2 regions of the Bradyrhizobium sp. IC4060 genome follow, and region 1 is predicted to be linked to the other one. Evidence: riboswitches for the same ligand, from Rfam matches in the RefSeq annotation. Region 1 holds a riboswitch; the other holds the start of a gene.
The links. Region 1 has a riboswitch for cobalamin ahead of I6F16_RS05195 (DUF1636 domain-containing protein). Riboswitches for the same ligand answer to the same signal wherever they lie in the genome.
Positions count from the first base shown of each region.

Region 2: it holds a riboswitch for cobalamin, as region 1 does, so the genes downstream of both, metE (5-methyltetrahydropteroyltriglutamate--homocysteine S-methyltransferase) here and I6F16_RS05195 (DUF1636 domain-containing protein) in region 1, are expected to answer to the same signal.

Region 1 covers NZ_JADYVJ010000001.1:1,089,531-1,096,001, reverse strand. The annotation lists gene I6F16_RS05205 (cobyric acid synthase) at 1-767, opposite strand, end outside; gene cobO (cob(I)yrinic acid a,c-diamide adenosyltransferase) at 775-1,410, opposite strand; cobalamin riboswitch at 1,451-1,673, shown strand; gene I6F16_RS05195 (DUF1636 domain-containing protein) at 1,767-2,141, shown strand; gene cobW (cobalamin biosynthesis protein CobW) at 2,138-3,187, shown strand; gene cobN (cobaltochelatase subunit CobN) at 3,187-6,435, shown strand; gene cobG (precorrin-3B synthase) at 6,432-6,471, shown strand, end outside.
Region 2 covers NZ_JADYVJ010000023.1:54,312-60,782, reverse strand. The annotation lists gene I6F16_RS35445 (nodulate formation efficiency C protein) at 1-691, opposite strand, end outside; cobalamin riboswitch at 1,671-1,875, shown strand; gene metE (5-methyltetrahydropteroyltriglutamate--homocysteine S-methyltransferase) at 1,976-4,321, shown strand; gene I6F16_RS35435 (hypothetical protein) at 4,836-5,396, opposite strand.

The DNA of each region.
Region 1 (6,471 bases):
GCCAGGCAGGCGATCTTGCATTGGCCCGGCTTGCGCGCATCGCGCAGGCCGAGCGCGTCTTCGGCCGGCAGCTCGCCGGCGCGCGGAAACCAGGGCAGCACGCCGAGGCCGCGCCATGCGGTCTTTTGCTCGATCAGCCTGTAGCCGTCGTCGAACAGCGTGGGATCGCCGCGGAACTTGTTGATGACGAAGCCAGAGATCATCGCGGCATCGTCGGGGTCGATCACCGTCCTGATGCCGACCAGCTGGGCGATGACACCGCCACGGTCGATGTCGCCGACCAGCACGACCGGCACATTCGCCTTGCGGGCAAAGCCCATATTGGCGATGTCGGACTTGCGCAAATTCACCTCGGCCGGGCTGCCGGCGCCTTCGACCAGCACCAGATCGGCGCGCTCCTTCAGCCGTTCGAAACTCTCCAGCACCGCGCCCATCAGCGACGGTTTCATCGCCGCGTAGTCGCGCGCGCGTGCGGTCGCGATGCGCTTGCCGTGGACCACGACCTGCGCCCCGACATCGGTCTCGGGCTTGAGCAGCACCGGGTTCATGTCGGTGTGCGGCTCGACGCCGGCGGCGAGCGCCTGCAGCGCCTGGGCGCGGCCGATCTCGCCGCCGTCGACCGTGACCGCGGCATTGTTCGACATGTTCTGCGGCTTGAACGGCAGCACCCGCAGACCGTGGCGCGCGAAGGCGCGCGCGAGGCCGGCGACGATGAGCGACTTGCCCACGTCCGAGCCGGCTCCCTGGATCATCAGCGCGCGTGCCATGATGACTTCAGAACTCGACGCCGGCCTGCGCCTTGATGCCGGAGCGGAACGGATGCTTCACGAGCGTCATCTCGGTGACGAGATCGGCGATCTCGACCAACTCGTCCTTGGCGTTGCGACCGGTGAGCACGACATGCGTCATCGCAGGCTTTTGCGTCGTCAGGAATTCGACGACTTCGGCGATGTCGAGATAGTCGTAGCGCAGCGCGATGTTGATCTCGTCGAGCACGACCATGCGCAGCCGCTCGTCGAGGATCAGCTCCTTGGCTTTCTCCCAGCCGGCGCGCGCGGCAGCGATGTCGCGGGTGCGGTCTTGGGTCTCCCAGGTGAAGCCTTCGCCCATCGCATGGAACTGACAGAGTTCGCCGAAATGGTCGGTGAGCAGGCGCCGTTCGCCCGTATCCCAGGCACCCTTGATGAATTGCACCACCGCACAAGGGAAGCCATGCGCGACGCAGCGGACGATCATGCCGAAAGCCGAGGAGGATTTGCCCTTGCCGGCGCCGGTATGGACGATGATCAGGCCCTTTTCGCCGCTCTTGGTCGCCATGATCTTGTCGCGAGCGGCCTTCTTCTTCGCCATTTTGGCGGCGTGGCGGGCGTCGGTTTCCTCGGTCGTGTGGGTTTCCGGTTCAGGCGTCATCGGTCCCGGTCCTTCGGCTTGACAAGTGGCGGCCACCGGCAAATGGTGGCCTGGCGTTGGTTCCTGTCCTATGACAGGCGAAGAGGGAATGCGATAGGGTCCGAATCCGCAAAGATTTGGGTCCAAACTGCAGCCGCCCCCGCGACCGTGACCGGAGAGATGCCCGAAGCCACTGATTCCTTTTGGGATCGGGAAGGCGGGGATCGAAGGGCCAAAACCCTGCTCCGCAAGCCGGGAGACCTGCCAGCGCGGACGAGTTTTGGACCGGCGGACGGGGTGTTCCGCGACGGGGAAGCGGGCCTTCAGGAGAATGGTCCGTGCGCCTCATCGCCTCCCGCTGTTATCTGGAAGAGGCGATGACCGTCACACTTCATGTCTGCATCACCTGCCGCGCCGGCCAGACGCTTGGCGAGGGCGAGACGACGCCCGGCAAGCGCCTGCATGGCGCGATTCTCGAGGCCGGCGTGCCCGAGGGCGTCAGCGTGGTTCCCGTCGAATGCCTGTCGGCGTGCAGCCAGGGCTGCTCGGTCGCGCTCAGCGCGCCCGGCCGCTGGTCCTATGTCTATGGCCGCCTGTCCGATGCGAATGCGCAGGACGTGGTCGCAGGTGCTGCGGCCTACGCGGCGGCGCCCGACGGCATCGTGCCATGGCGCAGCCGTCCCGAAATCTTCCGCAAGCAGTCGCTTGCCCGTATTCCCCCTGTTACCGTCGTGCCGGAGGCCGCTGAATGAACTCGCTCGCAAAAGTCCCGGTTACGGTGGTCACGGGTTTCCTGGGCTCCGGCAAGACGACGCTGATCCAGCATCTGCTCAGCAATGCCGGCGGCAAGAAGCTCGCGGTGCTCGTCAACGAGTTCGGCAGCGAGGGCGTCGACGGCGAGATCCTGAAGTCCTGCGCCGATGCGAATTGCCCGGAGGAGAACATCGTCGAGCTCGCCAATGGCTGCATCTGCTGCACCGTCGCCGACGATTTCATTCCGACCATGGAGCGGTTGCTGGCGCGGCCGGTGCGGCCCGATCACATCCTGATCGAGACCTCGGGCCTGGCGCTGCCGAAGCCGCTGCTGAAGGCGTTCGACTGGCCGGAGATCCGCTCGCGCATCACGGTCGACGGCGTGATCGCGCTGGCCGATGCCGAGGCTGTCGCCGCCGGCCGCTTCGCGCCGGATCCGGCTGCGGTGGAAGCGCAGCGCGCGGCGGACGACAATCTCGATCACGAAACGCCGCTGTCGGAAGTGTTCGAGGACCAGATCGCCTGCGCCGACATCGTGCTGCTGACCAAGGCCGATCTTGCGGGCGCAGCCGGAATCGAAGCCGCAAAAGCGGCGATCACCGCCGAGATGCCGCGCCGCGTGCCGATGCTGCCGGTCACCGACGGTGCGATCGATGCGCGCGTCATTCTCGGCCTCGGCGCTGCCGCCGAGAATGATCTCGCCGCGCGGCCATCGCATCATGACGGCGAGGAGGAGCACGAGCACGATGATTTTGCCTCGGTCGTGATTGACCTTCCGGAGGTCGCCGACATCGACGCGCTGGTCGCATCGGTCCAGAAACTGGCGCGCGAGCAGAACGTGCTGCGGGCGAAGGGGTACATCGCGGTCGCTGGCAAGCCGATGCGCCTGTTGTTGCAGGCGGTCGGCGAGCGGGTGCGCCATCAGTTCGACAAGCCATGGGGCGCGGGTCTCAGACAGTCGAAGCTCGTCGTGATCGGCGAGCATGGCGATATCGACGAGGCCGCCATCAAGGCAGGACTTGGTCTTTCAGGATCTGGCATCTGATGCACGTCGTCTTCCGCGAGAGCCGCGGTCTCGAGGAGACCGCGACGCCAAGAGACATCGGCCAGGACCCGGCCGATCTCGTGGTGCTCTCGTATTCGGATTCCGATTTGGCCGCGTTTGCGGCCGGCTGGCGCCGCGGTCGGGGCAGCCTGCCGTCGCTGCGGCTGGCCAATCTCGCGGAGCTGCGTCATCCGCTGTCGGTCGACACCTATATCGAACGGACGCTGTCGCAGGCGCGGGGCATATTGGTGCGCCTGATCGGCGGGGAGTCCTATTGGGCATACGGGCTCGCGGCGCTCCAGCAACTCGCGCAAGAGCGCAACATCGTGCTCGCCGTGCTGCCGGCGGACGGCCGCGACGACGCGCGGCTGGATGCGTACTCGACCCTGCCGGTCTCGACGCTGCGGCGGCTCAAGGTGCTCTGCGACTCCGGTGGCCCGGTCGCCGCGCAAGCCGCGATCGCGCAGCTCGCGCTGGCCTCGGGCCTCTATGCCGGCCCGGTCATCGGCGAGATGACCGTGCCCGAGATGGGATTCTACGATCCCGCGCGCGGCGTCATTGCCGCGCCGGCGGGCGGCGAGGGCAAGCCGCGCGCACTCGTGACGTTCTATCGCTCCTATCTCACGGCCGCCGATACCGGGCCGGTCGACGCCTTGATTGCCGCGTTGCGCGAGAAGGGATTTGACGCCTACGGCGTGTTCGTCACCTCGCTGAAGGCGCCGGGCGTTGCCGACTGGCTGCGCGCGCATCTGGCGCAACATCCTGCGGCGGCGATCGTCAATGCGACGGCGTTCTCGGCCCTTGGCGATGACGGCACGACGCCGTTCGATGCCGCGTCCTGTCCGGTGTTCCAGGTCGCGCTCTCGACGGCGCGGCGCGAGGATTGGGCGGAATCACTGCGTGGCCTGTCGCCCGGCGATCTCGCGATGCATGTCGTGCTGCCGGAGGTCGACGGCCGCCTGTTCGCAGGCGTGGTGAGTTTCAAATCGGCCGGTCAGCGCGATCCCGATCTGCAATTCGCGCATCTAGCGCACAGGCCCGACGAAGAGCGCGTCAACGCCGTTGCCACGCGCGTCGCGGCTTGGCGTCGCCTCGCGGAGAAGCCCGCCGGCGAGAAGCGGCTGGCGATCGTGCTCTCGAATTATCCGGGCCGTCCGCATCAGATCGCGCACGCCGTTGGTCTCGACGCGTTGGCGTCGGTCGAGGCTTTGATTTCCGATGTCGCTGAGGTCGGCTTCGACGTTGCGCCGGTTGATGCGCTCGGCGAGACACTGTTGAAGCAGAGTTTGACTTGGGGCGTCGCCGATTATCGAGCGGGGCTGTCGCGCCTGCCGCAATCCTTGCAGGACGATCTCGCGCGCGCCTGGGGCGCGGTGGAAAACGACCCGAGCTGCCGCGATGGTGCGTTCCACTTCGCCGCCATCGCGTGCGGCCGGTCGGTCATCGCAGTCCAGCCCGAGCGCGGCGACGCGGCCTCGCGCGATGCCGATTATCACGATCTCGCCTGCACGCCGCGCCACGCCTATGTCGCATTCTATCTCTGGCTCAGGCAGCAAGGCTGCGATGCTGTCGTGCATATGGGCGCACATGGCACGCTGGAATGGCTGCCCGGCAAATCCGTGGCGCTGTCGCAAGCGTGCTGGCCGGAAGCGCTGATCGGCGATCTCCCCGTCATCTATCCCTTCATCGTCAACGATCCCGGCGAGGCCGCGCAGGCCAAGCGGCGCATCGGCGCGGTCACGATCGGCCATCTGCCGCCGCCGCTTGAGACATCCGCGGTGCCGGAGGGGCTTCGTCGGCTCGAACGGCTGCTCGACGAATATTCGACCGCTGACGGTCTCGATCCCGCCCGTCGCCAGCGCCTGATCGCGTCGATCCGCGACGAGGCGCGCGCGGCGGGCCTCGAAGACGATCTCGGCCTCGATGCAATGGCCGCACCGGCCGAAGCCATCCCGCGGATCGACCGCTTCGTCTGCGACCTCAAGGAGAGCCAGTTCGGCGATGGCCTGCACGTGTTCGGCCGCGGTGCCTGCGGCGAAGCGGAGCGCGATGCATTGCGTTCCGTGCTCGCCGGAAAACGCGTTGCCCCCGGGCCGTCGGGCTCCCCGTATCGCGGGCGTCAGGATGTGCTGCCGACCGGGCGCAATCTCTTCGCCGTCGACCCGCGTGCGGTGCCGACACCGTCGGCGCATGCGCAGGGGATAAAACTCGCCGAAGAGCTGCTGCGCCGTCACTTGCAGGATCACGGCGACTGGCCGAAGGGCCTCGTGGTGGATCTCTGGGGCTCGGCGACCATGCGCACCGCAGGCGAAGAGTTTGCGATGGCGCTGCATCTGGCGGGCCTTGCGCCGCGCTGGGATCACGCTTCCGGCCGCGTCACCGGTTACGACATCATCGCCCCGGCCGAGCTCGGCCGTCCGCGCATCGACGTCACCCTGCGGGTATCCGGCCTGTTCCGCGACGTCTTCGCGGGTCTCGGGCAATTGTTCGAAGCCGCCGCCGAGGCGCTCGCCGCGCGCGAGGACGAGGGCGATGAGAATCCCTATCGCCAGCGTGCGTCCCGCGTGTTCGCGCCGCGGCCCGGACAATACGGCGTCGGCCTCTCGGCTATCCCGGATGCCTTCACGCCGGACACGCGCGAGGCCGCAGGCGAAGCGTGGCTGTCGGCATCGTCCTGGGCGTTCTCTGCCGATGGCACGATGCAGCCGGATCGCGCAGGTATCGAACAGCGTCTCGCGTCCGCCGACGCTTTTGTCCACGTCCAGGACTTGCCCGAAACCGATCTGCTGCTCGCCGCCGATTATGCCGCGCATGAGGCAGGCATCGCCGCGGCTGCCGTGCACCTCGGGGCAGGCGTGCCGTCGCTCTATCACCTCGATGCGACGCGGCCCGGCGAGCCGCATGCGCGCACGCTGACGGAAGAGATCTCGCGCGTCGTTCGTGCCCGCGCGGCCAATCCGGCCTGGATCGCCGGCATGATGCGCCACGGTTTCCGCGGCGCCGCCGAGATCACCGCGACGCTGGAGCACATGGCCGCCTTTGCGTATCTCGCCGGCCCCGTGCCGCCGCATCTGTTCGACCTCTATTACGACGCGACACTCGGCAACGACGACGTCCGCGCCTTCATGGCGCGCGAAAATCCGTCCGCACTCGCCGCAATGGAAACCTGCTTCACGCGCCTGCACGAGGCCTCGCTCTGGCGAACACGTCGCAATTCGATTGCGGCAGCGCTGCGGGAGGCCTCATGAGCGCGACCACGGTCAAGGGTTGGTGTCCCGGCGCGC
Region 2 (6,471 bases), on a different contig from region 1:
CCTTTGGCTCGGTCCGTTGGAACCAGGAGCCCGGAGGAAATTTCGCGATGCGCTTGGCAAAAGAGGATTGTGGCTCCCAATCTTGGCCTTCGCTCTTCTCGAAGGTGATGACCCCGTTGTGTGTAAAATAACGTGGTCCTTGGATATCGCAATTCACCAAGAGCAGAATGCGCCATAGATCGCCTTTCTCGTTCGGCTTGTCATTCTGCTTGGGTAAGTAGTCGACCCCAACAGGTTCAATGATAGTGCATCGGCCCTGCCGCAGAAGATCGCCGAGCCGGCCTTGCGGCGTAGTCACAAAGTTGAAGTTACTTGGATCATGCAGAAAGCTAAGATTTGCGTCCCTTTCACCATCTGCGACTTCTTTGGCGATCAGCGAGAGCGCTAGGGCACGCCAGCCCAATTCCATCGGCTTCGCATAGGTTGACGCAAGCTCAATCGTACCGTCGAGCGCGACTTTCCAGGTGATAGCGTACTGTTCGTCTGATTTGTTGTCTCGGTGCCTGGTCCACGAAACGAAAACATGGTCGTTTTCGCCAAGTTCAGCGACCCCCCACATCTGAGGGACGAACTGTGCCACCTTCGAGACATTGGAGATGATTTGTTCTATCGTCTCACCATCTTGCGCTCGCCACGTTGACTTGAGTCTTTCGACAAGTGGGTTGTCGCTGGCGCGAATAGTGTTACTCATGGCAGCCGGCCAGGCTAGGCAGATTAGAAGTCCGCCCATGCGAAGCCATAGCGCGGGTCTTCCCGACATTCTCTTCATAACCCTCGGCCTATCACGTTTCATCCGTACATCTTTCAAGGCGGGCAACCTTGAACCTGCTATGAGCGAGCGCAAGAAGTTTACGGAGACGCGACGGGGCACCCGCGGCTGTCCCGCGCGGGCAGGCGCTCCCCTCTATGTCACGCGCCGCTAACTTCCATAGCCAGCGACAGCGTCAATTGGCTGAGCTGGACATCCCCAGCAGAAGAGACTGGGCATGTCGAGGGGCTTGCATTCTTCGTGCCAGGCAGCAGGCGGAGATTTGCACGGGGTTTTATGTCCCTATTGTCGACTTTCCGACCTGCGCACGTTTCGATGTTTCCATTCAGTGTATCGGCGTAGTTTGTGCATCCTTGTCCCGCACAGATAGTTTGCGGAAGAGGTGAGCGCCTCGATGCCAAGTGCCTGATGAGATTCGACGGTGTGTTTGCCGTCATTGAACCGGGTGGTTCGCTAAAGTTGCCGTCGGCGTTCGGCCTACATGATGGCTGGCGATACGAAGCCGAGAAGTCTGGCTGGCACGAAAATCAACCTGCTCGCCGCGTATGTTGCTAGATTGCGCCTCCTGCCTTGACGTGTTCAATGGGGATCCTCTAGTCGAGAAAATAGCTGGCCAGCGGATGTGCTGGGCGAACCGCTGGAAATCGGAAGCCGCATCGAATGCATTCTGCTCGAAACGGCGGTAATCGCCGCTACGCGGGCTGGTTTTGTCCCTTCATTGATGGGGCGGGCGGCGTCGCCTCAAGGCAGCTCCGAGTCGCACTCCGACATCTGACAAGGACATCTCTGATTGCGACAGCTCTGTTTAGAGAATCATAGAGATGGACGGTCATTCGCCTAGTAGATGTCGCAGATAGCGTGGCACATAATCTGAGAGGTTGACGGAAGAGTCCTCCTGCCGATAATCCAAGCTCGTCGAGGTTCTCCGAATCCCACTTGATCCGGAGCTAAGAGGGAAGCCGGTCCAAATGCCGGCGCTGCCCCCGCAACTGTGAGCGGCGAGCTACTGTCCAACGATGTCACTGAAGCCCGCACGGCTTTGGGAAGGCCGGACAGCAGCGATGAGCCAGCGAGCCAGGAGACCTGCCCCGACGATAGATTGGTCCACGGGCGGGGTGTCTCGGTGGTGCGCCAAGCAGCCGTCGCGCGCGCGACTTCCTCTGCCTGCGTCCGCCATGGCCTCTGTCCCCAACAGGGGTTAACACTATGTCTCTTCTCTCTCTTCCGGTTGCTACGCTCGGTACGCCACGCATCGGTCCAAGGCGTGAGCTCAAATTCGCTCTTGAAAGCTACTGGGCCGGAAAGATCAGCGAACAGCAGTTGCTCGAGGACGCATCCGGCCTGCGCGCAGCGAACTGGGCTCGTCAGAAGTCTCTCGGCGTCACGGTCATTCCGTCGAATGACTTCTCGCTGTATGATCAGGTGCTCGATACAAGTGTCATGGTTGGCGCTATCCCGGAGATCTACGCCTCGAAAGGAGAATCCGTTTCCCTCAAGACGTACTTCGCCATGGCTCGCGGATCACAATGCGACGATCAGGATGCGAGTTGCGGTCTGGGCCCGCGGGGGTCTGGCGCACCCGCGCAGGAAATGACTAAGTGGTTTGATACCAACTACCACTACATGGTTCCCGAGTTTTACAAGGGACAGGGGTTCAGACTTTGCTCTCGCAAACCCATTGAAGAGTATGTGGAAGCAAAGGCTCTAGGCTTTCAAACCCGCCCTGTCCTGATCGGGCCCGTCACATTCCTAAATCTCGGTAAGAGTGCCGATAGCGCGTTCCAGCCCCTCTCCCTACTGGATGATTTGATACCGGTCTATATCGACGTTCTGCATGAATTGGCCGAACGAGGGGCAAGTTGGGTTCAGTTTGACGAGCCCTGCCTGGTCCTTGATCTGGACGAAGCGGTGCGAAAATCATTGCTACATGCCTATAACCGGTTCGCAAAGGAGGGACCGGCTATCAAGATCATGGTTGCCAGCTATTTCGGCGAGCTAGGCGACAATCTGGATACCGCATTGAGCCTCCCGGTTTCCGGTCTGCACTTTGATCTAGTTCGAGCGCCAGAGTTGTTGGATAAGATCGTCGCTGTCGGCCGAAGTGATCTCGTCATGTCGCTCGGGGTCATCGACGGCCGGAATGTATGGCGGTCGAACTTGTCGTCCCTTCGTCAGCGGCTGGAGCCCGCGATTGCGAAGCTCGGCAAGCACCGTGTACAGCTCGCTCCATCCTGCTCGCTGCTTCACGTGCCGGTCGATGTTGAACTCGAGACCGGGCTCACGTCCGACGTCAAGAGCTGGCTTGCTTTCTCTGTTCAGAAGATGCGTGAGCTTGCGATCCTGGCGCGAGCACTCGCTGGCGACCAAAATGTTGGGCTCGCTCTTGCCGATTCGGAATGCGCTGCGACTGCCCGCCGGACTTCGCCGAAGATCCATGATGCCAATGTCGCTACCCGGATGAGGGCGATCGACCAGACGATGCGCAGGCGCGCAAGCCCATTTGCCCGTCGTTCCGAGATCCAAAGGGCGCGCTTTGGACTACCAGCTTTTCCCACCACGACAATCGGATCGTTTCCGCAGACCAGAGAGGTTCGAAATGCTCGTGCGGCGCATGCGCTAGGCGCGATGAGCGACGAACAATACGGCAGGTTCATCAAGGAGGAGATAGCCCGCGCCGTACGTTGGCAGGAGGACATCGGTCTTGACGTCCTCGTGCACGGCGAATTTGAGCGCAATGACATGGTGCAGTACTTTGGCGAGCAACTCGGCGGCTTCCTATTTACCAGGAAGGGATGGGTACAGTCTTATGGTTCGCGCTGCGTCAGGCCCCCGATCCTGTTTGGCGATGTAGTGCGGTCGAAGCCGATCACTGTGGACTGGTGGTGCTATGCGCAATCACTAACTAGCAAGCCGATGAAGGCGATGTTGACCGGACCGGTGACGATCCTGAACTGGTCGTTTGTTCGCGATGATATTCCTCGAAGCGAGGTCTGCCGTCAGCTGGCGCTCGCGATCCGCGACGAAGTCCGCGATCTCGAGAATGCCGGTGCGGCCATGATCCAGATCGACGAAGCGGCACTCCGCGAAGGATTGCCCTTGCGCCGATCGGAGTGGAAGGCATATCTCGATTGGGCCGGAGAGTGCTTCCGCATTTGCTCATCGGGCGTTGCCGATCAAACGCAAATTCATACACATATGTGCTACTCAGAGTTTAACGACATCATCGGTGCGATCGCTGCAATGGATGCGGATGTCATTTCGATCGAAACGTCGCGATCGAAAATGGAGCTACTGGACGCATTCAGCAAGTACGACTATCCAAATCAAATCGGACCGGGCGTGTACGACATCCACTCTCCACGCGTTCCCGAGGTGGGCGAAATGCAGGAGCTGATGGTACTGGCTCGGACGCGTTTGCAGGAATGGCAGCTCTGGGTCAATCCGGACTGCGGCCTAAAAACGCGCAACTGGGAGGAGGTTCGACCTGCGCTAACCAACATGGTCGCTGCCGCCCGCGAACTGCGTGCAGCATCCGATCCGCAAAACCATTGATCCCGCGCTCGGGTCTGTTCTCGACCAAGCGAATTTGCTTGTGGTCATTTGCGCTCTCCGCAATCTCGAGCAAGCCTTGGGGCCAACCAAAATGCCAGGCCCCAGTTGGTGGTCCGAAGGAGGTGAACCCGGAGGAACGACGCTGACGCGTCGCGCTACTTGGCCGAGAGAGAATAGCCGACGGTTCATCAAGGCGAGAAACATTCGCCGAAAATATGGACTCATATCGACACATTTATCGTTGTTAATTATGACGTGGTAAGCGATCGTTTGGTCTGAGAGTCAAAATCTACACAGAGGTGTGTCGCTCGCGAGTACATTGGGAACGGTTGCGACAGCAATGCGAGGAGTGATGCCGGACGGTCACCGCAAGCCCCCACCACAATCGGTCCGCTCGGACATGTTTCCCGTCAGGCGCTCTCATTCAGGAAACTCTAGATAGTTTCCGACGAGAGGACGCCGAACCCAGTTCCTGCCTCAACTCACGCCAATCTATTGTGCAGGATGGCCGCCGCTATCCGAGCCAGATACGCCAATGCGTCGGCTGCACGGCGACGTGCTCTCCGGTATTCGCGTTGATCCATCCGCCGAACACCCGGCGACAAGGAAAGACCACCCGGTGAATTGAATTGCCCTCGATCACGGCAATCTCCAGATCCTGATCGAAGGGCGGCATGATTTCGAGCCGCTCCCAGATCGAATCGCCATTAGATCCTGGACGAAGTTCATCGCTGCGAGCTGACAAATTTAGACAACCTTGTGAACATTGCGAACATCGCTTGGTTTCCGCGCGAACAGGCTCTGCCCGATTAGACCGGACGGCGCGCGGTATCGATGGCGTGAGCCGCGGCAGAGGGCTATCGGCCGTCGCATCGTTGGTACGGAACACGGTCCGCTCGCGAACCGAAATATTTAGATTTCCGCCGGGAAACAAGGCCTGAGCTTCAGTCGAATCGATCTGGGTCAGCTCAAGACCTCGGCTGTTGGTATTTGTAACTGTTCTGCACGAACTAAACTGGTCTGCAGCTCCAGCAATCCGGCCCGCGGCGGGGTAGATGGTCCGGCTTTCCGTCATGTCACATCTCTTGTTGGTGACACATCTCCGTGTTCTGCAGCGTCATGGCGTGGGTGTGCGGGCGACCTCAGCCGCGCTCTCGCGCGCGTACCACGCGCTCCAGCGAGCGCGCGAAGACGCCGGATTCGGTTGACACCATTAGAATGAACGTAGCTTCGCTCGGAGCCCATAATCGGGCCTGTCCGCAGGTCGATAAAGTAGACGCCATCGCAAGCGGCGCAACTTATCATGTGCAGGTCATCGACCCGCGGCTCGGCTGCGTCCGGAAGGAGTCCTAAAAAGTGATCGCTGGTACCCGGACATGAAAGCATCATGGGCTCAAGTCGTTCTTTCCGCCATGCGTATGACCTTACTAGAAGATGACTGCTATCAGGACGGAGTCGCCGCAGCATTGATGCGGGTCAAAAGGCCAGTCCATCCGGAGTGGTTGAGCTCGAGCGGCAGCTACGTGCCACAGACGCCCGCGTTGGCAGTCGACATGTCCGAACTCGGGAGTCCGCCAGGGCCTCGCACTCTCTGCAAGACGCCAGCGTGTTGATTTGAGGCGCAACTCACGCTCCAAGGGTTACGGCAGCATTTTTCCTCATTGCTCCGTGCACGCGGATGGTCAAACGATTGTTCGCCTTTCATTGTCGGTAGCCTTGCCGGGGCTGATCCCACCCTTAGGGTTTGGCACTGAAGTCCGGACCTGGGCTCGTGGAAACGTGGGCTGCGACAAGCCTTATGATCGGCTTTGCTGTGGCGGCGGCTGGTGGACTGTCGGATGCAAGATCGGGGTTCCTTGCCTGATTGCTGCACGATCGCCTGCGCGTATAGTGCCTCGCCGCCGCATATGGAAAATCTGCACGCGCGCGCCTGCAATGCTAGTGCATGTTGCCCTCGATCGTCTCTGCGAGACAATCCTCGATCAAACACTTGATTTTCCCGGTCGTCGGCATGAGGCTCCTGAGAGGCGCTGCCCCTCGGCTCAAAGCGTCGTGCGATAAGGCAGGTAGGACAGACAGGCCATCCCTGTTCTTCGCGACAATAAGCGGCTCGCGCCGCGCTGTTACATCTGGATCTATCTTCGGACGAG